Regions from separate parts of the Gelria sp. Kuro-4 genome, predicted to be linked through region 1. Evidence: riboswitches for the same ligand, from Rfam matches in the RefSeq annotation. Region 1 holds a riboswitch; each other region holds the start of a gene.
The links. Region 1 has a riboswitch for lysine ahead of lysA (diaminopimelate decarboxylase). Riboswitches for the same ligand answer to the same signal wherever they lie in the genome.
Positions count from the first base shown of each region.

Region 2: another riboswitch for lysine. It lies ahead of K5554_RS03850 (YfcC family protein); the one in region 1 lies ahead of lysA (diaminopimelate decarboxylase).
Region 3: another riboswitch for lysine. It lies ahead of K5554_RS02840 ((2Fe-2S)-binding protein); the one in region 1 lies ahead of lysA (diaminopimelate decarboxylase).

Region 1 is NZ_AP024619.1:2,087,275-2,097,258, reverse strand. Features, by position in the region: gene K5554_RS10490 (spore germination protein) at 1-496, shown strand, start outside; gene K5554_RS10485 (acyl-CoA dehydratase activase-related protein) at 513-1,469, shown strand; gene K5554_RS10480 (acyl-CoA dehydratase activase-related protein) at 1,466-2,584, shown strand; gene K5554_RS10475 (acyl-CoA dehydratase activase) at 2,562-3,533, shown strand; lysine riboswitch at 3,622-3,805, shown strand; gene lysA (diaminopimelate decarboxylase) at 3,910-5,250, shown strand; gene K5554_RS10465 (site-2 protease family protein) at 5,418-6,062, shown strand; gene trpS (tryptophan--tRNA ligase) at 6,097-7,086, shown strand; gene K5554_RS10455 (ScpA family protein) at 7,097-7,846, shown strand; gene scpB (SMC-Scp complex subunit ScpB) at 7,828-8,400, shown strand; gene K5554_RS10445 (DUF2953 domain-containing protein) at 8,508-9,095, shown strand; gene ytfJ (GerW family sporulation protein) at 9,065-9,562, shown strand; gene K5554_RS10435 (nucleoside recognition domain-containing protein) at 9,664-9,984, shown strand, end outside.
Region 2 is NZ_AP024619.1:742,539-752,522, reverse strand. Features, by position in the region: gene K5554_RS03855 (M20 family metallopeptidase) at 1-429, opposite strand, end outside; gene K5554_RS03850 (YfcC family protein) at 498-1,916, opposite strand; lysine riboswitch at 1,995-2,180, opposite strand; gene K5554_RS03845 (amidohydrolase family protein) at 2,350-3,723, opposite strand; gene K5554_RS03840 (DMT family transporter) at 3,740-4,666, opposite strand; gene K5554_RS03835 (MFS transporter) at 4,705-6,090, opposite strand; gene K5554_RS03830 (transglycosylase domain-containing protein) at 6,236-8,290, shown strand; gene K5554_RS03825 (glycosyl hydrolase family 18 protein) at 8,510-9,982, shown strand; gene K5554_RS03820 (S-layer homology domain-containing protein) at 9,969-9,984, opposite strand, start outside.
Region 3 is NZ_AP024619.1:539,677-549,660, forward strand. Features, by position in the region: gene K5554_RS14380 (M23 family metallopeptidase) at 1-6, shown strand, start outside; gene K5554_RS02830 (polymer-forming cytoskeletal protein) at 100-525, shown strand; gene K5554_RS02835 (phosphoribosyltransferase) at 913-1,575, shown strand; lysine riboswitch at 1,661-1,846, shown strand; gene K5554_RS02840 ((2Fe-2S)-binding protein) at 1,970-2,287, shown strand; gene K5554_RS02845 (NAD(P)/FAD-dependent oxidoreductase) at 2,269-3,381, shown strand; gene K5554_RS02850 (4Fe-4S dicluster domain-containing protein) at 3,357-3,782, shown strand; gene K5554_RS02855 ((2Fe-2S)-binding protein) at 3,772-4,047, shown strand; gene K5554_RS02860 (FAD-binding oxidoreductase) at 4,044-5,246, shown strand; gene K5554_RS02865 (TRAP transporter large permease subunit) at 5,417-6,763, shown strand; gene K5554_RS02870 (aspartate/glutamate racemase family protein) at 6,803-7,549, shown strand; gene K5554_RS02875 (YkuS family protein) at 7,601-7,849, shown strand; gene K5554_RS02880 (NAD(P)-dependent oxidoreductase) at 7,950-9,065, shown strand; gene K5554_RS02885 (hypothetical protein) at 9,067-9,225, shown strand; gene K5554_RS02890 (zinc-binding dehydrogenase) at 9,309-9,984, opposite strand, start outside.

The DNA of each region.
Region 1 (9,984 bases):
GAAGGTGCCCCTTTTCTTCCAGTTTGTCTTTGCGGAACTAGGCCTTGATCTTGTGCGCATGGCCGCCATTCACACGCCCAGCGCCCTGGCCACCGCCCTCGGCATCATCGCCGCCTTTATGATCGGCGACTTTGCGTCCAAGGTCGGGCTGGTTATACCCGAGGTGGTGGTGTACATGGCCATCGCCGCGGTGGGGACGTTCGCTACCCCCAGCTACGAGTTCGGCATGGCCGTCCGGCTCTGCCGGCTGGCACTGCTCATACTGGTGGGTGCCTGGGGAGGAACGGGGCTGGCCGCCGGTCTCATCGGACTCTTTATCCTCCTTACGGCTACCAAATCCTTTAATGTTCCCTACCTCTGGCCGCTCCTGCCCTGGGACGGTGCGGCCCTCTGGGATATTTTATTGCGCCGCCCCATCCCCGTGAAAAGGTTCCGGCCGCGGGCCCTGCATCCCCAGGACCCGGACCGGCTCCCGCCCCGCGCTGATAACACGTGAAGAGGTGAAGCTGAGAATGCGGCTGGGCATACCGCGCGCCCTGCTCTACTACCACTACCACCCGCTCTGGCTGACCTTTTGGCAGCGCCTGGGTGTGGAGGTGGTGACCTCCCCGCCCACCACCAAGGAGATCCTCAACCAGGGAGTCCTGGCGGCCGTCCCCGAGGCCTGCCTGCCGGTGAAGGTGTTCTACGGCCACACCCTCCAGCTGGTTCCCCGGGTGGATTATCTTTTCGTGCCGCGGCTGGTGAGCGCCGAGCCGGGAACCTACATCTGTCCTAAGCTCATGGGCCTGCCGGACATGCTGCGCCATGCCGGCCTGAAGCTCCCCCCGGTGCTCGGGCCCACGTTGAACGCCCGCCTGGGGCGCCGGGCCTGGGAGAACAGCCTGCTTAATACGGCCCGGGTGCTGGGCTTTACGGTTGCGGACGCCAGGGCCGCCTGGCGGGCGGCCGCCGGCGAACAGGCGCGTTACCTGGTGCGCCTGGGTGAGGGGAGGGCACCCCTGGAGGAGGAAGGCGTGGCCCCGGAAGCAGCGGCCGCACCGGTTAAGGGCACCCTCTTGGTGCTGGGACACCCTTACAACGTCTTCGACGAGTTTGTCAACATGGGACTCATCGCGCGCCTTAAGCGCCGGGGTTACCGCGTGCTTACCGCGGAGATGCTGCCCAGCCGGCTCATCGCCGCCGAGGCGGCACGGCTTCCCAAGTCGCTCTTTTGGAGCCTGGGCCGGCTCATCCTAGGCGCAGGCGGCCACTACCTGCGCGGGGGCGGTGTCGCCGGCATCATCCACGTGGTGTCCTTCGGCTGCGGCCCCGACTCCCTGGTGGGCGAGCTCCTGGAACGCCGCGCCCACCGCCGGGGACGCTTACCCTTTCTCCTTTTAACCCTGGATGAGCACACGGGTGAAGGCGGTTTGGTGACCCGCGTGGAGGCTTTCCTGGACATGATCGAATGGAGGGGCGCGTCGTGAAGGTGACTTTTCCTCATATGGGGCACATCTATATCCCGCTGCGCGCTTTTTTTACGGCCTTGGGGGTGGAGGTGGTGGTGCCTCCTCCGGTCAGCCGGGAGACGCTGAGCCTGGGGACGCGCTATGCACCGGAGTTCGCCTGTTTGCCGCTCAAGGTGAACGTGGGCAACTTCCTTGAGGCGGCCCGCAAAGGGGCGGATACCGTGGTGATGGCCGGCGGGGTGGGACCCTGCCGCTTCGGTTATTACGCCCAGGTGGAGCAGGAAATCTTGCGCGACCTGGGAGTAAATCTGCGCATGGTGGTGCTGGAGCCCCCGCAGGGCCACTGGCGGGAACTCTGGCAGGGCCTGCGCGACATCACCGGCGGGGCCGGCCTGCGGGAGATCTGGCGGGCCGGCCGGCTGGCCTGGCGCAAGCTGACCGTCCTGGACGAACTGGAACACGAGGTGCATCGGGCGCGGGCGCAGGAAGGTGAGCGCGGGGCCACCACCAGGGCGTGGCAAAGGATTCTCGACCAGGTGGATGAAGCCGGCAGCGTGCCGGAGGTGGAGGAGGCGGCCCGCCGGGGGAAGGTACTCCTTAAGGCTCTGCCTCGCCGGGAAGGCGAGGCCCCGCTGCGCATCGGGATCGTGGGCGAGATTTACACGGTGCTGGAGCCGGCCGTGAACCTGGAGTTGGAGCGCGTGCTGGGGGAAATGGGCGCTATCGTGGAGCGCTCCATCTACCTCAGCGACTGGGTGAAAACCAACTTGGTGCTACACTCCCTGCACCTCAGGGACGACCGGGAAGAGTACCGCCTGGCTGCGCCCTACCTGGGCCACTTTGTCGGCGGGCACGGCCTGGAAAGCATCAGCTGGACCGTGCGTTACGCCCGCGCCGGTTTTGACGGGGTTATTCAGCTGGCGCCGCTCACCTGCATGCCGGAAATAGTGGCGGAAAGCATCCTGCCCAAGGTGAGCCGGGATGTGGGTATTCCTGTCCTCACCTTTATGCTGGATGAGCATGCCAGTGAGGTAGGGGTGCGCACCCGGCTGGAGGCCTTCTGCGACCTCCTGTGCGCCCGGCGCCGGCAGAAAGAAGGAGGAACAGCGTTTGCAGGCGTATCTCGGCATTGACGTCGGTTCGGTGAGCACCAACCTGGTACTTTTAGACGAAGGGGGGGAAGTGCTCACCAGCCTTTACCTCAGGACCCGCGGCAATCCCATCCGGGCCGTGCAGGAGGGCCTGGCCTGCGTGGAGCGGGAAATCCCTGCGCGCCTCAGCATCGCCGGTGTTGGTACCACCGGCAGCGGGCGGCAGCTCGCGGCGGCCATGGTGGGCGCCGATGCGGTGAAAAACGAGATCACCGCTCATGCGGTGGCCGCCTTGAGCCAGGTCCCGGCCGTGCAGACGGTGCTGGAGATCGGGGGCCAGGATTCCAAGATCATCATCCTCCGCCACGGCGTGGTGGTGGACTTTGCCATGAATACCGTCTGCGCGGCCGGAACGGGTTCCTTTCTCGACCGCCAGGCGGCCCGGCTGGGCGTGCCCATCGAGGAGTTCGGCGGCCTGGCCGTGAAAGCCGCCAACCCGGTACGGATCGCCGGCCGCTGCGCTGTCTTTGCCGAGTCGGACATGATTCACAAGCAACAGCTGGGACACCCGGTGGAGGATATCGTGGCCGGGCTCTGCCAGGCCTTGGTGCGCAACTACCTGAACAACGTGGCTAAAGGGAAGGAAATCCGCTCCCCTATTCTTTTTCAGGGCGGCGTGGCGGCCAATGTGGGCATGCGCCGGGCCTTTGAAGAGGCGCTGGGCCGGGCGGTCACGGTACCGGCGCACCACGCGGTCATGGGGGCGCTGGGGGCCGCCCAGCTGGCCCGCCGGGCCGTGGCCGACGGCAGCCCTTCCCGCTTCCAGGGCTTTGACGTGAGCCGCTGGCGTTTTCAGGTGGCCAGCCGCTCCTGCAGCGGCTGCGCCAACCAGTGCGAGGTGGTGGAGATTCGTGCCGGCGACCGGGTGCTGGCGCGCTGGGGCGACCGCTGCGGCCGCTGGAGCCTCACCGGCGAGGCCGCCGGCAGGTAAAATGTATGTTACGGCGCCGCACGGCGTTGACAGCGGGGACAGGGGCGTGTTATGATAAGCGCAAACTTTTAGCACCTCATCTCGGCTGAGGTGGGGTAGAGGCGCGAGGGCCAAGAGTAACCCGCTCGAGCAGGGCAGCGAGGAAGGCGGGGGAAAGGGGCCGTCGCCGAAGCAGGGAAGAGGCGCCGGCTTCCCGGCTGGGCCCAGGCTGAACAAGTCTGGGACTGTCACCGGCGGTTTACCGTGGCTGCCGGTGGAGCGCTATCTCACGGAAAGGGGGTAGCCAGGGATGAGAGTGTCCCGTTCCGCTAAAGGCCGCTTTCTCGTTTAGTTTTACTCCCCAGCGGAGGGTTAAACAAGCGAGGAGGCGGACGTAATGAAGCTTATGGGGACGGCCCGGATAAACGGGCAAGGGTATCTGGAGATCGGCGGTGTGCCTGTACCGGACCTGGCAGCGCGGTACGGCACCCCGCTTTATGTCATGGATGAAGAGCTCATCCGCGCCAACTGCCGCAGCTGGCGCAAGGCGGCGCAGGCGAACTTCCCCCGGGCCGAGGTGGCCTACGCCTGCAAGGCCTTTTGCACCCTGGCCATGTGCCGCCTGGCCGAGGAAGAGGAACTGGCCCTGGATGTGGTCTCCGGCGGCGAGCTCTACACGGCGCTGACGGCGGGCTTTCCGGCGGGACGCATTTACTTCAACGGCAACAATAAGAGCCCGGCCGAGCTGGAGCAAGCAGTGCGGGCGCGGGTGGGGCGCATCATCGTCGATAACTTTTACGAGCTCGACCTCCTGGAAGAAGTGGCGGCACGGCTGCACCAGCGGGTGAGTGTTCTCCTCCGGGTCTCGCCCGGGATTGAGGCGCACACCCACGCTTACGTTCAGACCGGCCAACTGGATTCCAAATTCGGCTTTACGCTGGAAAACGGTCAGGCGCTTACGGCAGTGGAGGAGGCTCTAACGAAGAGCCGCCTGGATCTTAGAGGGTTGCACTGTCACATCGGTTCGCAAATCTTTGCCCTTGATGGCTACGTTAAAGCGGCCCAGGTGATGATCGATTTTCTTGGCGAAGTGAGGCGCCTCACCGGCCTTACCTTCGAGGAATTGGACCTGGGCGGAGGGCTGGGGGTGTACTACAGCGACGACGATGCCCCGGTGAGCCCGGCCGCCTGTATCGATACCATCGCGGCGGCCCTCAAGGCTTACTGTCAGGAGAAGCGCTTTCCCCTGCCGAAGGTGATCTTCGAGCCCGGCCGTTCCATCGTCGGCCCGGCGGGAACTGCTGTCTACCGGGTAGGGGCGCGCAAGGAAATCCCGGGCGTGCGCACCTACGTCGCCGTGGACGGTGGTATGGCCGATAACCCGCGCCCGGCCCTCTATGGGTCGCGCTACAGCGCCCTGGTGGCCAACAAGGCGAATCACCTGCCGGCCGAGGTGGTGACCATTGCCGGCAAGTGCTGTGAGTCGGGCGATGTACTCATCCAAGACATTAACCTGCCGCGGCTGGAGCCGGGCGACCTCATCGCCGTCTTTACGGCCGGGGCCTATCAGTATTCCATGGCCAGCAACTACAACCGCCTGGCCCGCCCGGCGGTGGTCTTTGTCCGCGATGGCCGGGCCTCTGTGGTGGTCCAGCGGGAAAGCCTGGCGGACCTGGTGCGCAACGACCGCATTCCCGCCGCGTGGCGTGAGCAGGAGTCTTTGCGGGCGGTGCGCTGAAACGAATGCGCAAGCCAGACGGGGACCGGCCCCGTTCTGGCTTTTTTTCGCCCCTTGGTTGTGCTATAATTTCCCTTAAGTGGCACGCCGGGAAAGGCGCCGGCGCGCAGGCGATGAAGCGCGACTGGACCGGCCGGGCCGCGGGACAAAGAGGAAGGAAGGTACGTATGTGGCTTGCCCGCGACATGATCTTTCGCATTCCGGCCCTGCTGCTGGCGCTGACGGTACATGAGTATGCCCATGCGAAGGTGGCGGATGCGCTGGGTGATCCCACGCCCCGCGCTTACGGGCGGCTGACGCTTAATCCGCTGGCTCACCTGGACCCTTTAGGGCTCTTAATGCTCTGGCTGGTGCGCTTCGGCTGGGCCAAGCCGGTTCCGATAAACCCCAATTACCTGCGGCCGCGCCGGGCCGGCCTGATCCTCGTCTCCCTGGCTGGAGCGGGGGCCAACGTCCTGACGGCGCTTGTCCTCTTAATTCTCCTTAAGCTGCAGGTGCTGCTCTTCAACGAAGGCCTGGCCAGCATTGTGGAGCTGGCCATGTGGTATAATATTTTTCTGGCTGTCTTTAACTTAATACCGATTCCGCCTCTGGACGGCTCAAAGGTGCTGGCGGAGCTGCTGCCGCGCCGCACAGCCTATGAGCTGGCGCGCTGGGAGCCGTACGGCCCGGTAATCCTTATCGTGCTCCTTTACCTGGGCCTGACCAGCATAATCCTCTTACCGCTTGCCTCCTGGTTGTACCAGGTTTTGTACAGCGTGACCGACCTTATTGTGTTTGGCTTCCTGTATCGTATCCTGCTGCGCTTTTGAAGCAGCCAAATCTCTACGCGAAGGGATGAGAGGGATGAAAGGTCGTGTTCTCAACGGCATGCGCCCGACGGGGCGACTCCACCTGGGCAATTACCTGGGCTCTGTGGTCAACATGGTGGAGCTGCAAAAGGATTACGAGTGTTACTTCACCATCGTTGATTGGCACGCCTTGACGACAGGCTATGAGGATACAGCTGAGCTGCAGGATAACATTCTGAACATCGCCATCGACTGGCTGAGCGCCGGGATTGACCCGGAGAAGAGCACCGTATTTGTTCAGTCCAACGTGAAGGAACATGGCGAACTGCACCTACTCTTTTCCATGGTCACCCCGCTCTCCTGGCTCGAGCGGGTGCCGACGTACAAGGAACAGCTCAAGCAGCTGGAAGGCCGCAACATCGCCACCTACGGTTTCTTGGGTTATCCGGTGCTGATGGCCGCCGACATCCTTGTTTACAAGGCCGACACGGTTCCGGTGGGTGAGGACCAGCTGCCCCACCTGGAGATCGCCCGGGAGATTGCCCGGCGTTTCAACTTCCTCTACCAGAAACAGGTCTTTCCCGAGCCCCAGGCTAAGCTTACCAAGTTCGCGTTGCTGCCCGGTATCGACGGCCGCAAGATGAGCAAGAGCTACGGCAACGAGATCCGCATGTCGGACTCGCCGGAGGAAATCCGCGCCAAGGTGGCGCAGATGGTCACCGACCCTGAGCGCATCAAAAAGACCGATCCCGGGCACCCGGAGGTTTGCGTCCCTTACCAGTTCTACAAGGCCTTCAGCGCTGCCACCCACGAAGCGGTGGCAAAGGAGTGCAAGAGCGCCGGCATCGGCTGCGTGGCATGCAAGCGGCGGCTGGCCGATGTGATCGCCGAGCGGATGGCGCCCATTCATGAACGGCGCCAGCAGCTTGCGGCTCACCCGGACGACGTGCGCGATATCCTCCGGGAAGGGGCACGGCGGGCGCGCCTGGTGGCGGCCCGTACCGTCGAGGAAGCCCGGGAAGCCATGAACCTGCGCGACCTTTAGGTTTAGGTACGTGGCCGTGGCGTACGAGGTTAGGCTGGAGAACTTCAGCGGGCCGTTCGACCTCCTCTGCCACTTAATCGAAGCCCGGGAACTTGACATCTGCACTATCTCCTTGGCTGCGGTGGTGGACCAGTATTTGGCGTACGTGGAGGCGGCCGCCGGCCAGACCGACCTGGATGCCATCGGGGAGTTTCTGGTGATGGCGGCCCGCCTCCTGGTGCTGAAGGCCCGCATGCTGCTGCCGGCGACCGAAGCGCCGCCGGAGGAGGATGAAGAGGAAAGCCCTGAGCAGCTGGTGGACCACCTGCGTGAGTACAAGGCTTTCCGGGATGCAGCGCGGGAGCTGGCCCGCCGCCTGAGTGAGGAGACGAACTTTTTCCCTTCACCGGGCCTTGGCGCCGCGGAGCTGGGCGAGGCCCGGGCCGAGCGGCCGGAGCTGAAGCTTGACCCGGAGGTGCTTTCAGCCGCCTGGGCCCGTGTGGCCCCGCTCTTCAAGCCGCCGGCTCCGGTCACCATCATCCCTGATACGCCCACGGTTCAGGAGGAGCTTAAGCGGCTCCTCAGGCGCCTGCGGCAGGTGCCGACGATGGAGTTCCGGCGTTACCTGGGCCGGAGGGCGCGCCCGGGCCGCGTAGTGCCGGCTTTTCTGGCCCTCTTGGAGCTTTGGCACCGCGAGCGGGTGCGGGTCTGGCAAAAGGAGCGGTTCGGGGAAATCATCGTGGCGCGGCAGGAGGGTGAGACGTGCAGCTCGAATCAGTGACGGCTCTTCTGGAGGCGCTGCTTTTTGCCGCCGGCCGGCCGGTTTCCGTTTCCGAGCTGGCGGCTGCGGTCGGGCTTTCGGTCGAGGATGCCGAGCTCGCGCTGGCGGAGCTTAGGCGCCAGCTGGCGGAGGGCAGGCGCGGCCTGGTCCTGCGTGAGGTGGCGGGCGGTCTGCAGCTTTTTACCCGGCCTGAATTTGCCCCCTACATCCGCCGCCTGCTGCAGCCGCCGGAGAGACCACGCCTTTCCCAGGCGGCACTGGAAACCCTGGCCATCATCGCCTACCGCCAGCCCATCACCCGGCTGGAGATTGAGGCGGTGCGCGGGGTCCGGGTGGACCAGGTGCTCTTTACCCTGGAAGAGCGGGGCCTGATAACGGCGGTGGGCCGCAAGGAGGGGCCGGGCCGGCCCGTTCTTTTTGGAACCACACCGGCCTTTTTGCGCAGCTTGGGCCTGAAGAGCTTAGGCGACCTGCCCCCGCTGCCGGAAGCGGCGGCAACAAGTGAAGGCCGCCCCCCAAAAGAAAGCCACCCGCAAGCAAAAAGCCCGGAATAATTCTTCCGGGCTTTTTGTATGAGCGCACGCAGAAGGGAAAGAATAGGCAAAAGGCTGGGGGGTGAGGCGGGTTGCCTTACGGGTATTTTGGGGTGGCCCCCCTCCTTTTGTTCATACTTTTCCTGGCGGCGCGCATCCGGCTCGAACTGGTTTACTGCACCTGTCCGCAGGAAGAATTCGCACTGCGCCTCGGCCTGCTCTGGCAGGTACGCCGGTGCCAGATCAGGCTGCCGTTTTACACCTGGCGGCCGGGTGCGGGCGGGGGGCAGCCCAGCGCGCGCCTGGGTGGGCGCCGGTGGGGCGCCCGGGTGCGTTTAGCGGACACGCGTTTCCTGCTCCGGTTGGCTGCGGGCTTGCTGCAGCGGCTCGAGCTCGAGGCCGAAGGCTGGATTAGATTTGGCACCGGGGACGCCGCCGCCACCGGTTTTGCGAGTGGCCTCATCTGGAGCGGCCTGGGGCTGGCGCAGGCGCTGGCGCAGCAGGTGCTGCGGCGCAGCCGCATCCGCATCCAGCTGGAACCCGAGTTTGCGCGCGGCTGCCTGGAGGTGGATCTTAAGTGCATAGCCGCTGTGCCTGTGACTCATATTATAAGTGTTGCTGCACGCGCCCTTACATACCTGTGGCAAGAGCAGGCAGAACGAAAGCGGCGAGGGGGTAAAGAAGGATGGCCGAACATCCTATTCAGGGCCTCATGAAGACGGCTATGGAGAGCATCAAGGACATGGTGGATGTCAACACCGTGGTCGGGGACCCGGTGGAGACCCCGGACGGCAGCGTGATCATTCCCGTGTCTCGGGTCTCGCTGGGCTTTGCCGCCGGCGGCGGGGAGTACGAACCCCGGGGCGGCGGCCAGGGTGGGGAGGCTGGAGCCGCCCTGCCTTTTGGCGGCGGCAGCGGTGCCGGGGTGAGTGTGCAACCGGTGGCCTTTGTGGTGGTGGGCGGAGGGCAGGTGCGGCTCCTGCCGGTGGACAGCCGGGCCCTTTACGACCGCCTGATCGACCTGGCACCGCAGGTGCTCGAGCACCTGGATTCCCTGGTCGGCGGCCTGAAAACCAAGCGCCCGCGCGAAGATACGGAAGAAGAAAACGGGCGTGGCCGTTCCCGTTACCGGGGAAGTGACCATGAACCGTCACCGGAGTACAGCCCTCAAGGGCGAAGATAGAGCAGGCACGAAAGGAGGCCGTCGGCCTCCTTTCTTCGTTGTTCTGCCCCTTGCCGGCCCATCATAGCCATGAAAAGAGAAGGCATGTAAGGGGTGGGAAGATGCTCGATGTGCTCTGGCTCTCCTTTCTTGTCGGCGGCCTCGGCCTGGCCCTCGTAAACGGGCGTTCCGAGGCGGTGACCCTGGCGCTGATGCAGGCCTCGGCCGAGGCAGTGGAACTGGCCCTGGGGCTGGTCGGCGCCATGGCGTTTTGGCTCGGGCTGATGCGCATCGCCGAAGAGGCCGGACTGGTCCGCGGCCTGGCCCGGGTACTGGCACCGCTCTTCCGCTTCCTTTTCCCCAGTGTGCCCAAGGGGGACCAGGCGGAAGGGGCGATCCTCATGAACATCGCCGCCAACGTGCTCGGTTTGGGCAACGCGGCG
Region 2 (9,984 bases), 1.3 Mb from region 1:
GGCCAGGGGCACCTTGGCGCCGTTCGTCTCCTCGGCCGGGGTACCGAAAACGTGGATGCCGCCCGGCAGAGCCGCAAGAAGCGGCGCCAGCGCCAGGGCCGCGCCCAGCGCCGCCGTGCCGATGATGTTGTGGCCGCAGGCGTGGCCCAGGCCCGGCAGGGCATCGTACTCCGCCAGGAAGGCCACCGCCGGGCGCGCCGCCCGGCCGGCCAGCACCGCGTGGAAGGCGGTGGGGATGCCGAAATACCCCCGTTCCACTGCGAAGCCGGCCGCCGCAAGTTCCCGCGACAGAAGGTCGAGGGCGAAGAACTCCTCCCCGCCCAGCTCCGGGTGGGCATGGATGGCAAGGCAGATCTCTGCCAGGCGCGGCTTCAGCCGCTCTACCTCCCCCCAGGCTTTTTGCTTGAGGGTGCGCAAGTCATTCTCCATTCTGCGACCTCCCGCTCCCGCGTTGCAGTTTTGAGAAAAACAGTGGAAAGTTGATACCTGACCCCGGGTTAGAAGGGGCCGTAGTGGGTAAGCTGGGCGATGGTCATGAAGGTCAGCCCGATGACGTACTGCATAGCGATGAGGGGGGCGACCCAGCGCAGCCACTTGGGCCAGGTAACACCGGCCAGGGCGAGGCCGGCCATGAAGTAGCCCGAGGTGGGGCTGTAGATGTTGGAGATGCCGTCGCCGAACTGGAGCGCCAGCACGGCGGTCTGGCGGGTGACCCCCACCAGGTCGGCCAGGGGCGCCATGATGGGCATGGACACGGCCGCCTGGCCGCTCCCCGAGGGTACCACGAAGTCCAGCACGCACTGGACGCCGTACATCCCCCAGGCGGTGAGGAGGCTGGGCAGACCGCTGATGGCGGTGGCCATGCCGTGGAGCAGGGTGTCCATGATGTGGCCGTCGGAGAGCACCACGAGCAGCGAGCGCGCCAGGCCCACGAGGAGGGCGCCGTAGGTCAGTTCTTTGGCGCCCTTGACGAATTCCTCCGCGATCTGGTCCGGACTGAGGCGTCCCGCCAGCCCGCCGAGGACGCCCATGGCCAGGAACAGCCCTGAGATCTGGGTGATATACCAGCCGAGCTCCACCACGCCGTAGACCAACGTCACCACCGAGGCCAGCAGCACCAGGAGCACCAACGAGTGCTGCGGCTTGAATTCCCGCACTTTATCCAGGCCCAGGTCCTGCTCTTTGGCGCGGTCTTCAGCGTAAGTGGAACTGAGGGTTGGGTTCGCCTTCACCCGGCCGGCGTACCAAAAGATGTAGCCCGCCGTCACCAGGACGAAACTAGCATACGCGGCCAGGCGCAGGCCCATACCCGAAAAGAGCGGCAGCTGGGCGATGCCCTGCGCCACGCCGACGGTGAAGGGGTTCATGAAGGCGGCGGAAAAACCGGCGTTGGCCCCGGCCAGCACGATGCCCGCCGCCGTCACCGAATCGAAGCCCAGGGCCAGCATCAGGGGCACAATGATCGGAATGAAAGCCAGGGTCTCCTCCGCCATGCCGAATATGGCCCCGCCGAGCGAAAAGAGGAGGACGAGGACGGGGATGGCCAGTCGCTCGTTGCCCTTGAGGGCGCGCGCCGCCGCTTCAATCCCGGCCTCGATGGCTCCGGTGGCATTGATGACGGAAAAAGAAGCCCCAACCACAAAAATAAAGAAGATGATATCCGCCGACTGCACCATGCCTTTGTGCACGGCTTGGAAGAGGCCGAAGAAGCCCACCGGGGCCCGCTCCACCACATGGAAAGAGTTCGGGTCGACCACCATGCGCCCGCGGGGGCCTTCCACCTGGTCGTAAGCTCCAGGGGTGACCACCCAGGTGGCTACGGCGGCGATGATGAGGATGGCAAAAAGCAGGACGTAAACGTGTGGGACATGGAGACGCCGGCGCCGCCGGGTCTGTCCCGTGCTATCGTTAGCCACGGCTTGTCCTCCTTCTGAAAAATAATAAGCAGCCTCGATGGCTGCAGGATAAACTGCTTCCACCCCTCCTTCCCCTTGCGGTGAGATAGCTCATCGCCGGCGGCTGGGGGACGCCTCCGGCGACAGTCCGGCGGGTCTTTCCCGCCGGCCCAGCTCGGGTGCCCGGCGCCGGCCCCCGGCTTCGGCGGCGGCCCCTTTCCCCGTCCCTCCTCGCTGCCCTGCTCTGGACGGCTACTCTTGACCAACCGCGCCTCTACCTCACCCCAGCGAAAGGCTGAGATGAGGCCCATATTGAGATTGAGCAAATCTTCACGGTGATGATACCACGCCCCCGCCCCCCTGTCAACCGCCTTCCCCGGGGTCAGGTATCAACTTATCAAAGTTTTTCTCAATACTGCGAAGGAGCGCCGCTGCCGGCGCATCGCCGGCCTGCTCACTGCTGCGGCGCGCGCAAGATGTGGCCGGGACGCGCGCCGGTGAGCCGGCCTTTTTCCACCACCGCCCGGCCGTTCACCAGGACCAGCTCGATGCCCTCCGGCGCGCGCGCCGGTTCGGCAAAGGTGGCCCGGTCCGCGAGCACCGCCGGGTCGAAGAGGACCAGGTCCGCCCAGGCGCCTTCCGTAAGGCGCCCGCGGTCCGTAAGGCCCAGGCGCCGAGCCGGGCCCAGGGTCATCTTATACAGGGCGTCGGCAAACGCCATTTTCCCTGCCCGCACGAAGCGCCCCAGCACGCGTGGGAAGGTGCCGGCGCTGCGCGGGTGGCCCTGCCCGCCGCGCAGCAGGGTATCGCTGCCCACCAGGACCAGCGGGTGCTTAAGGGCCAGGAGCACCTCATCGGCCCGCAACACGAAGGCCACCACCAGGGTCTCCGGGGCTTCCCGGCGCAGCTTTGCAAACAGGGCACGGTCACAGCGCCGCCCGGCGTAGGGCCCCTCCGCTACCTGAATGGCGCTGTAGTCGGCGCCCCAGCGGGCCAGGCAATCGCCGTCAAAGCCGGCCGCACCGATGAAGGTGCAGAAGGCGGCGTAAGGGTAGCAGTCGGCCAGCACGCGCTCGCCGCGGGCGGCCGCCGCTGCGATGAGTTCCAGCGCCGCCGGCATCATGCCGAAGGCGGCGCAGCTTCCGAGGTGGGAGATTTGAAAGGGCAGGCCCGTCGCCCGGCCCAGGTAGATCATCTCTTCGATGGAAGGGAGCGCCCGGTCGGCGTCGGAGCGAAAGTGCGCCGCCAAGAGGCGCGCTGGAAACTCGGTGGCCACCCGGGCCAGGGCGAGCAGCTCGTCGGTGGGTGCGCCCGGGGTGTACTCGATGCCAAAAGAGATGCCGACGGCCCCCGCCGCCAGCGCCGCCCGCGCCGCCTCGCGCAGGCGGGCGACTTCGCCCGCCGCAGCGGGCCGGTACTCGTCGCCGATGCCCAGCTCGTGGCGCAGCGCCGTATAACCGACGAAGGTGGCGTAGTTCACCAGGCTGCCTTGGCGCTCGAGCTGCGTAAGGTAAGTCCCGGTGTGGCCCGTGCCCAGGCCGCAGTTGCCGCCGACGGAGGTGGTAACCCCCATGCGCGCCTGGCAGGCGGCCACCTCTGAGCCGATGACCGCCGACGCCCCCTCGCCGCTCAGGGGATCCTCGTGCATGTGAAGGTCGATGAAGCCGGGCGCCAGCGTGAGCCCCCGCCCGTCGATAACGCGCCGGGCGGCCGGGACGCTCCTGCCGAGGGCGGCGATGCGCCCGCCAGCGATGCCCACCGCACCCACCCCGCTGAGCTCACCCGCCGGGTCGGCGAAGACCACGTTTTCAATGGCTAAATCCAGCATATCTGCACCTCCATGGTTACGCATCGACTGCGGCGCGTTTTTCCCCGGCACTGCCAGGTGCCCGCGTCACCAGCACCACGCCGGCGATGATGAAGAGCCCTCCGCCCAGGGTAGCGAGGTTCACCTGTTCGCCCAGCATGAGCGCCGAGAGGGCAAAGGACACCAGCGGCTGTAGGTACTGGAAGACGGCTACGCGGCTGGCCTCCACCTGGGAGAGCCCCCAGTACCAGAAGTAGTAGCCCCCTACGGAGCAGAAAGCCCCCAAGAAGGCCACGGCCAGCCAGCCGCCCGCTGTGAGGCGCGCTGCGGCCGGCAGCACCCCCAACGGAAGGGCCGCCGGATAGAACCAGAGCGTGCCCAGGAGGGTGATGTAAAAGGTGGTGATAAGCGGCGAGTAGCGGCGCATCATCTGTTTGCCCAGGATGGAAAAAAGCGCCCAGCAGAAGGCGTTGAGGACCATGAGCAGGTCCCCGGCCAGGCCGGCGCTGCCGAAGGAGAAGCGGAATGTGCCCCGGCTGATCACCGCAGCCACGCCGCCCATGGCCACGGCGATCCCCGCGATTTTCCGCGCGGTAAGGCGTTCACCCAACCAGAGGGCCGAAAGCACGGCCACAAAAAGCGGCGCAATGCCGATGAGGATCCCGGCATTGGAGGCCGTGGTAAGGCTGACGGCGGTGTACTGCACCATGAAGTAGGTGGTGACGCCGAGGAGGGCCAGAACGTTGAACATGATAAAGTCGCGCCCCGCCGGGCGCGGCAACCTCTCCCCCGTTCGCCGCAGGCCCAGCCCCATCACCGGCAAAAAGAGCAGGCTCGCCAGGGTGAAGCGCAGGGTGGCGAGGTTGATGGGGCTGATCTCCGCCAGGGCCAGTTTCGCCACGGGGAAAGAACCACCCCACACGGTGATGACGAAAAGAAGCGCCAGAACCACCTTGAGCGGCATAGGGCTCATAACCCCCTTCCCAGAGTTGGACCATGCTTTCAGGCCGTGGCGCCGGGCGGTGCCGGCGGCCGGCAGGCAGATTCTTGTAAAGGCAGGGCCGGCGCAATGTTCTCGGCCCGCGTCTCCGGCAGGCGTAAGGCGGCCGCGCACGCCGCCGTCACAGCCACCAGGCAAAGCAGGAAGCCCCAGCGAAAACCGGCCAGCGGGTAGAGGCGCACGCCGTTCGCCAGCTCCCCCTCCCAGGTGGCATCGAGAATGAGCCCCACCAGCGGCTGCAGGACTGCGGCGCCGAGAAACGAGCCGGTGTTGATGGTCCCAGTGGAGACCCCGGCGATGGCGTGCGGGCTTACTTCCTTGGCCACGCACATCACCAGCAGGTAGCCGCCCGAGCTCAGCCCGAGGAGGAAAAAGAGCACGCGCAGCAGCGGCAGGGGAAGCGGGCCCGGCCAGGCAACGAGCAGGGTCCACAGCGCCACCGTCAGGAGGGTGAAGCCGAGGAGCGGGGCCTTGCGGCGCCGCAGGCCATCGGAGATGATCCCCGTGAGGGGTCCCGCCAGCATCACGCCGACGGCCGTGCCCAGGGTATAAAGCGCCGCCTCGCCCCGGCTGAGGCTGTAAACCTGCATGAGGTAAGGTACGCCCCACATGGCGGAGATAACCATGAGCGAGCCGTTGAGACCAAAGGCGGCAATGAAAAGCGGCAGGGTGTACGGGCTTCTCCGCACGTAGCCCAGCGCCCGCATCAGGGAGATGCGGCCCCCCGGTGCCGTCGCCGGCGGGCGCCGCCCTGTTTCTCTGGCCTCGAGCTGGGCGATGGAAGGCAGGCCCATGTCCTGGGGCCGGTTGCGCACCACCAGCCAGCAGCCCGCCGCCACCAGGCTTCCCAGGACACCCACCGCCACAAAGGAGCTACGCCAGCCGATGGCCGCCACCGAGAGGGCCAGCGGCGCGGCCGCCAGGGCGTTACCGCTGTTGCCCACCAGGGAGGTGAGGCCGGTGATGGTGGCAAACTCGCGCGGCCGGAACCACTCGGTTTGAATCTTAAGAAGTGAAATGAAGACCACGGAAACGCCCAGGCCGACGAGGAACCGCCCCGCGAGGGCCACGCCCAGGTGCGGCGCCAGGCCGAACACAATGGAGCCTATCCCCGCCACCAGGGTACCGGCGCTGGCGGTGAGCCGGGGGCCCAACGTATCGGCCAGGGCGCCGCTGGGGATTTGCATCACGGTGTAGACATAAAAGTACACGGCCCCGAGATTCCCCAGGGCGGCGGCGCCGAGGTGGAACTCGGCCATCAGCTGATCGGCCACCACCGCCAGGGCGATGCGGTGAAAGAAAACAATAAGAAAGGAAAAAGCCAGCATCCCCCAGACCAGCCAGCGCCGGCGGAGGAGCCGCGCCTCCAAAGCCGTCCGGTTAACCATCGCTTCCCTTCTTTGCTTCGTTTTTTGCCGCACACGGTTTCTAATTTTCTTCGCCGGCCGGCGCCCATCTCCTGCCTGGTTCTGCTGTATAGGTTTTCCAGCAGAGGCAATACTAAGAAAAGATGAAGGAAAAGGGTTGATCCTTGTGCCCAAGCATGTACGAAGAACCAGCGTCACCCTGGTTAAGCTGGCGCTGGCCGCCGTTCTTGTCCTGGCGCTGGCGTTCGGCGCCTACGTCCTCTTTACTCCCCTACCGCAGGCGGCCGTCCCGCTGGCCAGCCGCTTGTTCGACATCCAGGGGCAGCAGGTGGCCAGCCTTTATACCCAGAACCGGGTGGACGTCCCGCTTACCGACATCGCACCGGATTTAAGGAACGCCGTCGTGGCGATAGAGGATTACCGTTTCTACGAACACTTCGGCGTAGACCCGGTAGCCGTCGCGCGCGCAGCCGTGCGCAACCTCAGGGCCGGGCGCGTGGTGGAAGGCGGCAGCACCATTACCCAGCAGCTGGCGAAAAACCTCTACCTGACGCCCGAGCGCACCTTCGAGCGCAAAATCCGCGAGCTGCTCTTAACCTTAAAGCTGGAGGCCCGCTACTCCAAAGAGCAGATCCTGCGCCTCTACCTCAATACCATTTATTTCGGCCACGGGGCTTACGGTGCCGAGGTGGCCGCCCAAACCTACTTCGGCAAGCACGCCCGCGACCTGACCCTGGGCGAGGCGGCGCTCCTGGCCGGCCTGCCCCGCAGCCCGGCCCGCTACTCGCCGTATATCGACCCGTCGGCCGCGCTGAAGCGCCGCAAGGTGGTACTGGAGCGCATGGCGGAGCTGGGTTACATCAGCGCCGAGCAGGCCCGGGCGGCGGAAAACGAGCCGCTCAGGCTTGTGGGGCTGAAGGCGCGTACCGGGCGGGCACCCTATTTTGTGGATTACGTGGTGCGGCAGCTGGAGCCGCGCTACGGCGCGGACGTTCTCAACAAGGGCGGTCTTAACATCTACACCACCCTGGACCTTACTGTGCAGGGAGCGGCCGAGGCCGCCTTCCGCCAGGGGCTGCCCGTCTCCTTCCGCGACGCGCGGGGCGTAACGCAGCCGCAGGGGGCGCTGGTGGCGCTGGACCCGAGGAGCGGCGCGATACGCGCGCTGATCGGCGGGCGGGACTTCAGCGAGACCCAGCTCAACCGGGCTGTGGCCCCGCGCCAGCCGGGCTCAGCCTTTAAGCCTTTTGTCTACCTGGCGGCGATGGAAAACGGCTACACAGCGGCCAGCACCTTCATGTGCGAACCCATCGCCCTGCCGGTGCCCGGCCAGCCGCCCTGGACGCCCACCGATTACGGCAGCCAGGACTACCACTTCCGCCCGCTGACGTTGCGCGAGGCGCTCACCATCTCGGACAACGTGGTCTCGGCACGGCTCAACTACGAGCTGGGCCCCGCTAAAGGGGTGGCGGTGGCCCACGACCTGGGTATTACAAGTCCCCTCACCCCGCACCTTTCCTCCGTGCTGGGGACCAACGAGGTGACCCCGCTGGAGATGGCGGCCGCCTTCTGCGCCTTCGCCAACGGGGGCAGGCGCGTGGAGCCGCTGGCGGTGCTGCGCGTGGAGGACCGCTACGGGCGGGTGCTGGAGGAAAACCGTCCCCGCCTGCAGCAAGCGGCCGATGCGCGGGCGGTGTACATTGTCACCAATATAATGGAAGACGTTACCCGCCCGGGCGGCACCGGCAGCGCGGTCGGCCGGCTTCTTAACCGCCCGGTGGCCGGGAAAACGGGTACCAGCCTGGGAAATGCCTGGTTCATCGGCCTCACCCCCGACCTGGTGGCGGCGGTGTACGTGGGCAACGATGAGCCGGCTCATGATATTTACGGCACCGGCGGCGGTCTGGCCGCACCAATTTTTGCCACTTTCCTGACGGCGGCCCTGGCGAGCACCCCGCCCCACGAGTTTACCCGGCCGGCCGGCATTGTGGAAGCGGAGATCTGCACCGAATCGGGCCTTCTGGCCACCCAGTGGTGCCCGGCGGAAACGGTGCGGCGCGAGATTTTCATCCAGGGGACCCAACCCTGGCAGCCCTGCAACATCCATACGCCCTGGAGCAACTGGCAGCTCCCCTGGCCCTTTGGGGGCACGCCGCCCGGGCCGGGCGCGCCGTCCCCTCCGCCGCCGGCGACACCCGGGCCGGCCCCGGCCACACCTTAGCCCCTGCTGTTCGGCGGGCCGGCAACCTTTCCTCCCGTTACCATGCATGTCACAAATTGCGCCAGCTGGCAGATACAGTTCCAGCTGGCGCTATCTTTTCCTCTCAGGACAGGCTGCGCCCTTTTCACCGGCATGACACCGGCGCGGGTAACAGGTTATAATGGCCACGACCACGTGGCCTGTCCGCTAAGAACCGAAAACACACCGAGGAGGAATAGAATGAGAAAAAACATACTGGTGCTTATGGCCGTCCTCACCGTTCTCACGGCGGCCCTGCCGGCGCAGGCCGCCCCGCTCGGCAACCGGCTGCTCTACTTTGGCCTGACGGGCGCTGACGTGGCCGAACTGCAGGCCGGCCTAAGCCGGCTGGGCTACAACGTGGGCCCCGTGGACGGCGACTTCGGTTACCAAACCGAGCAGGCGCTCCGCCAGTTCCAAGCCCGCGCGGGGCTGATCGTCGACGGCGTGGCCGGCCCGGCGACGTTCACCGCGCTCCAGAAGGCGCTCAGCAACACCTCGCGTTCCGGAGCGGGCTTCGTGCGGTACATAGTCCAGCCGGGGGATTCGCTGTACTACATCGCCCAGCGTTACGGCACCACCGTTGCAGCCATCTCCCAGGCCAACGGGCTGACGTCGGAGTGGATTTACCCGGGCCAGGCGCTGGCCGTCCCGCGCGCCTTCCCGCCCGCGCCGCCGGCGGAGACGCCGCCGCCCCCGGCACCCAGGCAGAGCCTCGAGGTGGTGGGTTACTATGTGGAGTATTACGAAGGCGACGACCTGTCGTTCCAGTCCTTGGCCGCTCACCGGGATGCCATCTCCACCCTGGCGGCGTTCAGCTACAGCGTGAACTGGGACGGCAGCGTGAGCGGCCGGCCCTTCACGAGGCTCATGGAGACCTGCAAGCAGGCCGGAAAACCTGTGCTGGCGCTGGTGCACAACATCAGCCAGGGCGGCGATTTCGACCGCCAGCTAGTTCATGCCCTGCTGGCGGAGCCAGGCCTGCGCCGGGCCACGGTGGAGAACATCGCGCGCCTGGTGCGCGACGGCGGCTACGCCGGGGTGAACATCGACTTTGAAAACGTCCCCGCCAGCGACCGCAACAACTACACCGCCTTCGTGCGGGAGCTCGCCGCCGAGCTGGGGCGGGACGGTCACCAGGTGACGCTTTCCGTTCCCGCCAAAACCTGGGACGACAAAAGCAACGCCTGGTCGGGGGCCTTTGATTACCGCGCCCTGGGACAGCTCGCCGATGCCATCATGATCATGGCGTACGACGAGCACTGGAGCGGCGGCGCCGCCGGCCCGGTGGCCTCCTTGGGCTGGGTGGAGGAGGTGGTGCGCTATGCGGCCGGGGAAATACCGCCGGAAAAGATCCGCCTGGGCCTGGCCGGTTACGGGTACGACTGGCCGGCCGGCGGGTACGGCGGCCGCGCCGTAACGGCGACGGAAGCCGCTGCCCTGGCGGGCCGCTACGGCGCCACTATCGAGTGGGACGCCGCCGCGCAGAGCCCGCACTTCACCTACTGGCCCGGCCCGTATGCGCGCGAGGTGTGGTTTGAAAACGCCGCCAGCCTAGCCGGGAAACTCGACCTGGCGGCCCAGTACAAGCTGGGCGGGGTGGCGCTCTGGCGCCTTGGGTTCGAGGACCCAAAACTCTGGGAGGTTATCAAGAGCAAATTCACCGTGCGTTAGTA
Region 3 (9,984 bases), 1.3 Mb from region 1:
CTGTAACGGAAGACACCCTCTGCTCCCCGGCGCGGGAGGCCGGGGGCGGTGGTTCCGGCGCTTCCCCGGGCTGGAGGGCCGAAGGAGGATGCACGCTGCATGTTTGCTGTAAAAAAGAAGGACGAGATCAATTACGACCAGGTGGATACCATCCTGGGGCGGGGCACCGAGTTTAAAGGCAACATCACGGCGCACGGTACGCTGCGCATCGAGGGCCGGGTGGAAGGTGACATCGCCGTAAAGGGCGATGTCGTCATCAGCGAAAGCGGGCGCGCCACCGCCAACATCAAGGCCCGCCATGCGACCGTGGCCGGGGAGGTGGAGGGGGAACTCGACCTGGAGGGCCGCCTTGAAATCACGGCTACCGGCAAGGTGCGGGGCAAGATCCATGTGACCAACCTAGCGGTAAGCGATGGCGGGTTCTTTCTCGGCACCTGCGAGATGCGCGGGGCGGAAGAAGGCGCCCGCAAGAGCACGGCGGCGGCTCCCGAAATGGAGAACGCCTTCGCTAACGCCTCCTCTTAAGAGGGAAAGGCATCAGACCACGCGGCCCGAGCCCATGGCCCGTGAGGTGGAAGTTTCGCCTGCAGCGTAAGTTTGTCTTGACACGTGTGATCAACGGGGCAAAGAAACGGCCCCGTGGATGTCGCCTTCATAGTGGATTCTGCCGCCGGCCGCGGTCGCGCCCGGCGTTGAGGTCTTCACGGACCAGAAGGTGAAAGCGCCGGCGGAACGCCCCCTTCCCGTGGAAGCGGCAGGGGAACTTGGGGACAACGCCCGTTCCTGGTTGAAACCGAAGAGCATATCCCCGGCGGCGGCCGCGTGAGGGCCGCCGGCCGTACATAACGCGTTTTCTGTCCGCCCATACTGGTAAGGACGACGTACGAGCAGAACGACAGGTAGGGGTGGCTCATGTTCAGCGACCGCCGCGCAGCCGGCGAACAGCTGGCCGTCGCTCTCGCCGAGGTGGCGAAGCCGGATCCGCTCATCCTGGCCGTTCCACGGGGCGGGGTGCCGGTGGCCTTCCCCGTGTGGCGGCGCCTGGGCGGCGACCTCGACATCATCCAACCGCGCAAAATAGGCAGCCCCTTTAATCCCGAGCTGGCCATCGGCGCCGTGGCCCCCGACGGTACCGAGCTCAGGGACGCTGCCCTCATTGCCCGTCTGGGCGTCGGCGAGGATTACCTGCGGCGCGAAGCGGCGCGCCAGGCGGCCGAGGCTGCGCGCCGCCTGCGCTTTTACCGCGGTGACCGTCCCCCGCCCCGTGTCGGCGGCCGGCATGTCATCCTCGTGGATGACGGCGTGGCCACCGGGATCACAGACCTGTTGGCCTTGCGTCTTCTGCGCCGGGACGGGCCGGCCAGCCTTACTCTGGCCGTCCCCGTGGGCCCCGCCGAGAGCATTGCGCGCCTTCGGGCTGTGGCCGATGAGGTGCTCTGCCTCGAGGAGCCGCCCGCCTTTCAGGCTGTGGGGGAGTACTACGCCGCTTTCCCACCGGTAAGTGACGACGAGGTGATCCGTCTCCTTAAGGCCGCCTGGGAAGACCCCGGCTCGCTCCCCGGGAATCCCCCTTGACACCCCCGGATAATGAGCGGTAAGATATGAATTAAAAGAATAGTTGCCTCATCTCAGTCCTTGCTTGCGACGCGCTGTAGCGCTGAGGTGGGGTAGAGGCGCGGCAGGCCATGAGTAGCCGCCCAGAGCAGGGCAGCGGAGAAGGGCGGGGAAAGGGGCCGCCGCCGAAGCCGGGCGACCGCTCCAGGCGCCTGAGCTGGGTCGGCAGTTAAGAGCTGCCGGACTGTCACCTGCGGCCACCCCGGACCGCAGGTGGTGAGCTATCTCACAGCTGGGGAGGGAGAGATGGGCTCAAGCGCCTATACGGCCAGGCCTGTCTGCCTGGCTGTTTTTGCGTCTTTACGGCGGGAACCCCCCCGCGCGGAGCGCAGAAATGGTAAAGGGGGAGGAAGAGTTGCGCATAGAAGAACACCCCATCCTGGGCCCGCTGCCCGCGGCCCCGGTGGTTTGGATTGAGGTGGACGGCAAAAAGGTACCGGCCCGCGCCGGCGAACCCATCGCCGCCGCGCTTTTCGCCGCAGGCATCCGCGCCTTCCGCACCACCAAGCGGCGCGGCGAGCCGCGCGGCCCCTTCTGCGGCATCGGGCGCTGCACCGACTGCGTGATGACGGTGGACGGCGTCCCCAACGTCCGTACCTGCGTCACCCCGGTTCGGGCGGGCATGAAGGTGGAGACGCAAAGGGGGCTGGGGCAGTGGCCGGAGCGGAAGTGACGGAGGTGGCCGTGGTGGGCGGCGGGCCCGCCGGGCTGTCGGCGGCCCTGGCCGCCCGCCGAGCCGGAGCGGACGTGGTGCTTATCGACGAAAACGCCGTGCCCGGCGGGCAGCTGCGCAAACAGATCCATAAATTTTTCGGTTCCCGGGCGCACCATGCCGGGGTGCGCGGCTTCCGCATCGCGGCCGAGTTGGGGGCCGCCTGCAGGGCCCAGGGCGTGGCCTTGTGGATGGATACAGTGGCCTACGGCCTTTTTGACCACACCCTGGGCGTGGCCCGGGAGGGTACCACCTCCACCCTTACGGCGCGTTCCATTGTACTGGCCACCGGCGCCGGCGAAAACGCCCTGGCCTTTCCCGGCTGCACCCTGCCCGGGGTGATGGGCGCCGGGGCGGTGCAGACGTTCGTGAACCTCCACCGCGTGCTGCCGGGGCGGCGGGCGCTTATGGTGGGGGCCGGCAACGTCGGGCTGATCGTTTCTTACCAGCTCCTGCAGGCGGGGGCTGAGGTGCTGGGAGTGGTGGAGGCGGCGCCGCACATCGGCGGCTACGCCGTCCATGCGGCGAAGCTCCGGCGCGCGGGCGTTCCCATCTGGACGCGGCACACGGTGCTGGCTGCCGCCGGCGGCCGAGAGCTCGAGGCGGTCACCATTGCGGCCCTGGATGACAACGGGCGGCCGGTGCGGGGCAGCGAACAGACGTTTGCGGTGGACCTCATCTGCCTGGCGGTAGGCTTAACTCCGCTCACGGAGCTGGCGTGGCAGGCCGGGTGCCGCTTTGCATACTCCGGCCCCCTGGGCGGGCATGTACCGCTCCACAACGCCGACATGGAAACCACCGTACCCGGCCTCTTTGTCGCCGGGGATGCGGCCGGCGTAGAGGAGGCCTCCACGGCCCTGGAGGAGGGGTGCCTGGCCGGCCTGGCGGCGGCGGCCTTCGCCGGCCGGGGCGGCCCGGAGCTGGAAGCGGAAAAGGAAGCGGCGCGCCGCAGGCTCGAAGCCCTGCGCAGCGGGCCCTTCGGCGGCGGGCGCCGGCGCGCCCAGGAGGAAATCGTGAAAGGGTGGCTCAAATGCAGCGGCGGCCGGTGGCAGTGATCGAGTGTCCCGAGGAGATTCCCTGCAACCCTTGCGAGACGGCCTGTCCCCAGGGGGCCATCCAGGTGGGCGAGCCTATCACGGCCCGCCCGCGCCTGGACCCAGCCAAGTGCAGCGGCTGCGGCCTGTGCGTCGCCGCCTGCCCGGGCCTGGCCATTTTCCTGGTGAAGGAAGAGGGCGAGGCGGCCGAGGTGACCTTCCCCTACGAGTTCCTGCCGCTGCCTAAGGTGGGCGCTGTGGTGACCGCCGTAGACCGTGAAGGCAGGGCGGTGGCGGCCGCTCCCGTGACGGCGGTGCGCCAGGTGCGCACCTCGGACGGCACCTGGCTGGTTACCCTGGCCGTACCCAGTGCCCTGGCCGCGGAAGTGCGGGGGATGAGGAGGCTGAGCGATGAGAAATGACGACGATGTGATCATCTGCCGCTGCGAGGAGGTAACCAAGGGCGACATCCGGCGTGCCATCCGCGCCGGAGCGACCACGGTGAAAGCCATCAAAAAATTCACCCGGGCCGGCATGGGCCTCTGCCAGGGATGCACCTGCCGTCGCCTGATCATCCAGCTTCTCGCCCAGGAGACAGGCCAGAGCCCGGCCCAGATCCCCCCCGGCACTTACCGCCCGCCGACGCGCCCGCTGATGCTGGCCGGCCTGAAGGGGGAGAAGGCATGAAGGCTCCGGATGTGGTGGTGGTGGGCGGCGGCGTTATTGGCACCGCCGTCACCTACTACCTGGCCAAGCAGGGCGCGGATGTTCTTCTTGTGGAGCGGGCGGAACTGGGCGCCGAGACGTCTTCCGCCTGCGACGGCTTTGTGATCCTCCAGTCGAAAAGCCCGGGGGTACACCTGTCGCTGGCCCTGGCGTCCGCGGAGCTGTATCGGGGCCTGGCGGACGAGCTGGAGTGGGATATTGAGTACAACAACTGCGGCGGGCTCATCGTCATTGAGCGCGAAGAAGAACTTCCGGCCATGCGCACCTTTATGGCCAAGCAACAGGCCATCGGCTTGGACGTGCGCCTCCTTTCCGGCGACGAGGCCCGCCGCTTGGAACCCGCCCTGGCACCGCACATCGTGGGTGCCACCTACAGCCCCCAGGACAGCCAGGTGAATCCCTTGCAGGTGGTGCTGGGGTTCGCTCAGGCCGCAGCGCGGCTGGGGGCGACGCTGCGCCAGGGGACGCCGCTCGAGAGGCTGCGCCGCGCCGGCGGGCGCCTCAGCGCCGTGGTGGCGGGGGGAGAAGAGATCGCCGCGGGGGCGGTGGTGTTCGCCACGGGCGTTTTCACCCCGCAGCTCGTCGCCCCGCTCGGCTTGGAGCTGCCGCTGCGGCCGCGCCGCGGCCAGCTGGTGGTAACGGAGCCGGCTCCGCCCTTGGTGCACCACATTTTCCTCTGTGCCCGCTACATCGCCGCCAAGTACCACCCGGAGCTGCTGGCGGCGGCGGAGGACGAGGCGCTGCGCCTGGGGGTGGGGCTGGCCCTGGAGCAAACGCAGAGCGGGGGCTTTCTCATCGGCAGCACGCGGGAATTTGTGGATTGGGATAAGGGGACCACGCCGCTCGGCATCAGGGCAGTCGTCCGCCACGCCACCCGTATCATGCCGGCGCTGGCGAGGCTCCACGCCGTCCGCACTTTTGCCGGGCTCCGCCCGTACACCCCCGACGGCCTGCCCTTCCTCGGCAAAGCGCCGGGGTGGGAGAATCTCTACATTGCGGCGGGGCACGAGGGTGACGGGATCGCCCTGGCCCCCATCACCGGCCGGCTGCTGGCGGAGCTCATCCTCAGCGGCCGAACGTCGTTTCCCCTGGCCGAGTTCGCCGTGGACCGCTTTGCCCGCGGCAAAGACCAGGGCGGGCAGCTGAAGGTCACGCCTTGAGCACCCAGCCGACGAAAGAAGATACTCTTTCGGCGCCGGTGATGCAGCGAAAGTTGTATCGCCCGTCGTTCGCGATCGGGGTCGGATCTCGCGCCCGACGGGAGAACCCTTTGTGCCGCCCGCACTTTTTATTCAAACGAGACCTGCAGTGGCGAGGAGGTGGTTGGCCCGTGTTGAGCGTCCTCATCCCGGTGGCGGCCCTGTTCCTGATTATCCTGATACCCCTTCCCAAAATCGGCGGGGAAGTGCGCCTGGGGCTTCTCACCGCCGCCTTCCTGGCTTTCCTCTTCGGCGGCGTGGCCCCGGGCGCGGCCCTCCTGGCGGCCATCGACGGCATCGACCGCATCGCCTGGGTGATCGGCCTTTCCATCTTCGGGAGCATTTATGCCCAGTCCCAGGTTAGCCTCGGCACCATGGACACTGTGCTCAACACCTTCCGCGCCCTCTTCGGCCGCTCGCCCAAGGGGCTCATCGCGGCGGTGCTCCTCACCCTGGTGCTGGCGGGGTCCCTCCTGGGTGACGCCATCGCCGCCGTCACGGTCATCGGGGTGCTGGTGGTGCTCTCCCTGGCGGAGCTGGGCCTCAGCCCCGAGGAGACAAGTGTCATCATCCTCCTGGGCGGTATCCTCGGTTCCATCATGCCGCCCATCACCCAGGCCTTCTTTCTAGCCGCCGGCCTGGTAGGTACGCCGGTCGACCCGGTGGTGAACACCGGCTACGTAACCGTGAGCCTCGGCGTCATCGTGGGCCTCTTCACCGTCTGGCGCTACGTGCGCATCAAAGAATTGCCCGCCGAGCTTATCCCGGACCGGACGGCCGGCCGGATTCTGGCGCAGGAATGGCTGCGCCTTTTGCCCCTCGCCGTCCTGGCGGGCATTGTCGTGCTGCGGTCCGGCTTCAAGGTGGAACTGCTTAAGGTGCTGGACCCGCTGCTTCCTTTCGCGGGAGTCCCCATCGCCAAGGCTCTGACCAACCGCATCATCCAGGCCATCATCGTGGCCACCCTGGTGGCCTTCACCTTCCGGCGCGTGCGCCGCGACGCGGGGACCATCTTCCGCAAGGGTCTGGCCGCCGTCTCTAAAACCGTACAGATCCAGCTCTGCGCCGGCGTCATGATCGGTGCCTTTTACGCCTCGGGCATGATCGACCAGGTGGTGGCCTTCACCAAGGGCCTCACACCGGCGGCGCTTAAGCTGGGCGGCGGCGCAGCCATGCTCCTCCTGGGCATGCTCACCGGGTCGCAGACCACCGCGCAAAACACGCTGGTGCCCTTTCTAGGTCCCATCCTCACTCAAAACCTGGGTGTCGCCCCGGCCAAGGCGGCGCTCGGCGCGGCCCACCTGGCCATGGCCGGGCAGTCCATGCCGCCGGTGTGCCTGACCACCTTTGTGGTGGTAGGGATTGTCGGCGGTATCCTGGCCAAGAAGGTGGACCCGGTGCGGGTGATGCTGATGGCCCTCCCGGTTACCCTCTACTTCGCCCTGACGGGCCTGGCGGCCTGGTTCCAGCTGTTCTAGCCGGCGGGCCGGCGCGCGGCAGGCGAAAGGAGAAGCGGCATGGCACTGATTGAGGGCGGTTACACCAACTACGGCCAGGTCCTGGGAATCATCATGCTGGATACGCGTTTCCCGCGCCTCCCGGGCGATGTGGGCAACGCCGCCACCTTCCCATTTCCGGTGCGTTACCAGGTGGTTAAGGGTGCCTCACCGCTTAAGGTGGTTGAAGAGGCGGACCCGGCCCTGCTCACGCCCTTCATCGCGGCGGCGCAGGAACTTGAGGCCGCTGGGGTGCGCACCATCACCACGAGCTGCGGCTTTCTTGCCCTTTGGCAGGCGGAGCTTGCCGCCAGTGTGAAGGTCCCGCTCTTTACATCGAGCCTGCTGCAGGTGCCGCTGGCCTGGCGCCTCACCGGCGGGCGGCCGGTAGGCATCATCACCGCCCACGCACCGAGCCTCTCACCGCGCCACCTGGCCGCGGTGGGTGCAGAAGAAGTGCCGCACGTGATCTACGGGCTGGAGGAGGCCCCGGAGTTCACCCGCACGTTTATTCGGGGCGAAGCAACGCTGGATCCGGCGGCTGTCGAAAACGAGGTGCGCCACGCCGCCCGCCGGTTGGCTTCCGCTCACCCGGAGATCGGCTCCATCGTCCTCGAGTGCACCAACCTGCCGCCCTTTGCACGCGCGGTGCAGGAGGAAAGCCGCCTTCCCGTGTTCGATATCGTGAGCCTGTGCCACCTGGTGGCGCGCGCCGGCGCGTGCTCTACCTACCCTCCCTTCGCCGGGTGGGCGGCTGTTTCCGGATAAAGCCGCGGGAGCGCGGAAAAGCTATCAGCAAGAACTGCGGGAGGTGGCTGTGTGGCAGAGAGGATCGCCGTCGAGGCCGGGCTGGACTACGTCAAAAAGTACCTGACCCGGCAAGGGTACGACGTGGTGGATCTCAGCGGCAGACAGGAAGACGCCGCGGCCGTGGTGATAAGCGGGCAGGATGACTCCTTCTTGGGCATGGCCGACCGCACCACGGCCGTCCCGGTGATTTCCGCCGAAGGGCGGACCCCGGAGGAGGTCCTGACAGACATCAAAGAACGCCTGGACAAGGCCAGATGAGGCAGGAAAAGCCCTGCCTCATCGCTTTTTTCCCGCCCCGGTGCGCCGGGAGCAGGAAAGCCGGGCCGGGCGCCGAAAGGGAAATTTAGGGGGGATTGCCGTGCTTATTGCTGTACCCCGGGAAAGGGTGCCGGGGGAACTCAGGGTGGCCGTGGTGCCGAACGGGGCGGCGGCACTTACGCGCCTGGGACACCGCGTCCTGGTGGAGGAAGGCGCCGGTGCCGGGAGCGGCTGGAGCGACGCCGAGTATGCCGCGGCCGGTGCGGAGGTGGTGAGCGACCTGGCCGCACTTTACCGGGCGGCCGAGGTGATCGTTAAGGTAAAGGAGCCGGTGGAGGAGGAAGTGGAACTTCTCCGGGCCGGGCAGGTGCTGCTCGCTTTCCTCATGTTCAGCAAAAACCGCCCGCTCCTGAAGGCGCTCCTTCAAAAACAGGCGGTGGGGCTGGGCTGGGAAAAGGTTCAGGGCGCAGGCGGCGTCCGCCCGGTGCTGGCTGCCATGAGCGAGATCTCGGGGCAGGCCGCTGTCCTCGTGGCCGCCGACCTTTTGCGCACGGACCGCGGTGGCCCCGGCCTGCTGCTCGGCGGGGTGAGCGGCCTGCTGTCGCCCCGCGTGGTCATCCTTGGCCCGGGCCGGGTGGGGCGGGCGGCCGCGCGCGCCGCCGCGGGGCTGGGGGCTCAGGTCGTCCTGGTAGGGCACAGCCTGGAGCAGGCGCGGGCGCTCCAAGGGGAGCTGCCGCCCGGCGTCGCCACCGTGGTGGCGCAGGGTGACGCGCTGGCGCGCTGCCTGGCCGGCTGTCAGGTGCTCATCAACACCGTCACCCTGGGCCCGGGGGAGCGGGGGGAACACCTGGTTGCCCGCGCTGACCTGAAGCTCCTGGCGCCGGGCGCCGTCATCATCGATGTGGCCGTGGACGAGGGCGGCGCTGTCGAGACCAGCCGTCTCACCACCTGGGACGATCCCATCTATGTGGAAGAGGGCGTGCGGCACCTGGCCGTTCCCAACCTGCCGGCGCGCTTTCCGCGCACCGCCACCACCGCGCTCGCCACGGTGGTCTTACCCTATCTCAAGGCCATCGCCGCCGCCGGCTGGCGCGCGGCCCTGCGGGCCGATGCCGGCCTTAGGGCGGGCCTCGCCTGCGTGGACGGGCGCCTCACCGATGAACGGGCCGCCCGCCTCTACGGGCTTACCTTTCACCCGGCCGAGGATGAGGTGTAAAATGGCGGCCGTTTTCCCGGCGCTGCTTATCCTGACGGCCACCGGCCTCCTTCTTAGCTTGGGCCGGCGGCGCCTGGATGGCCTGCGCCGCCGTGCCCCGCAGGGCGCTTCCCGCCTGACGGCGCGCCGGCACGCAGGAAGAAACAGAGACCGGGCCTGAGAGGGCAGCAGCTTGGTACGCTGGTTTTCGTTGCGCGGGAAAAAGCACGGCTCCTGGGCCGGGTCTCCCAGCGCGCGAGCGCCCTAGAACGGGGCGCGGGGGTCGATGACGGCCTTAATCACCCTCTGGGCCTCGACGTCCGCCAGGGCCAGGTTGGCCTCGCCGAGGGCGTAGCGGCGGGTGATGAAGCGCTGCCAGCCGATGCGGTCGTTATGCTTGGCCAACACCTTAAGGGCGCGGTAGAAGTGGCTGAAGTCGATGCCCCAGGTGCCGCGGATGTCCACGTGTTTCTTGTTGATGTCCCAGTGCGGGTTAAGGGTTACCTCGCCGTGGTCGGTGTACTGCCCGACCACCACGTAGGTACCGCAGTCGCGCGTCATGGCGAGCCCTTCTTTCAGCGCCGCGGGAACGCCGGTGGCCTCGATGACGACGTCGGCACCGCGTCCGCCGGTGAGCGCCTTTACGCGTGCTACGCGCTCGGCGGCCGGGACCTCCTCGATGTCGATCACTTCATCGACGCCGAGCGAGCGGGCAAAATCCAGCCGCAGCCGAGGTGCCCCCACCAGGATCACCCGGCAGGCACCGGCGAGAACACTAAGGAGGGCCGCGTTAAGGCCCACCGGGCCGCTTCCCTGTACCACCACGCTGGCGGCCAGGCCTACGCCGCCGCGCTCCACGGCGTGAAAGGCGGTCGGCAGGCCGCAGCCGCCGCCGATGACGGCCTCGGGCGGCACATGCGCCGGTACTTTCACGATGCGC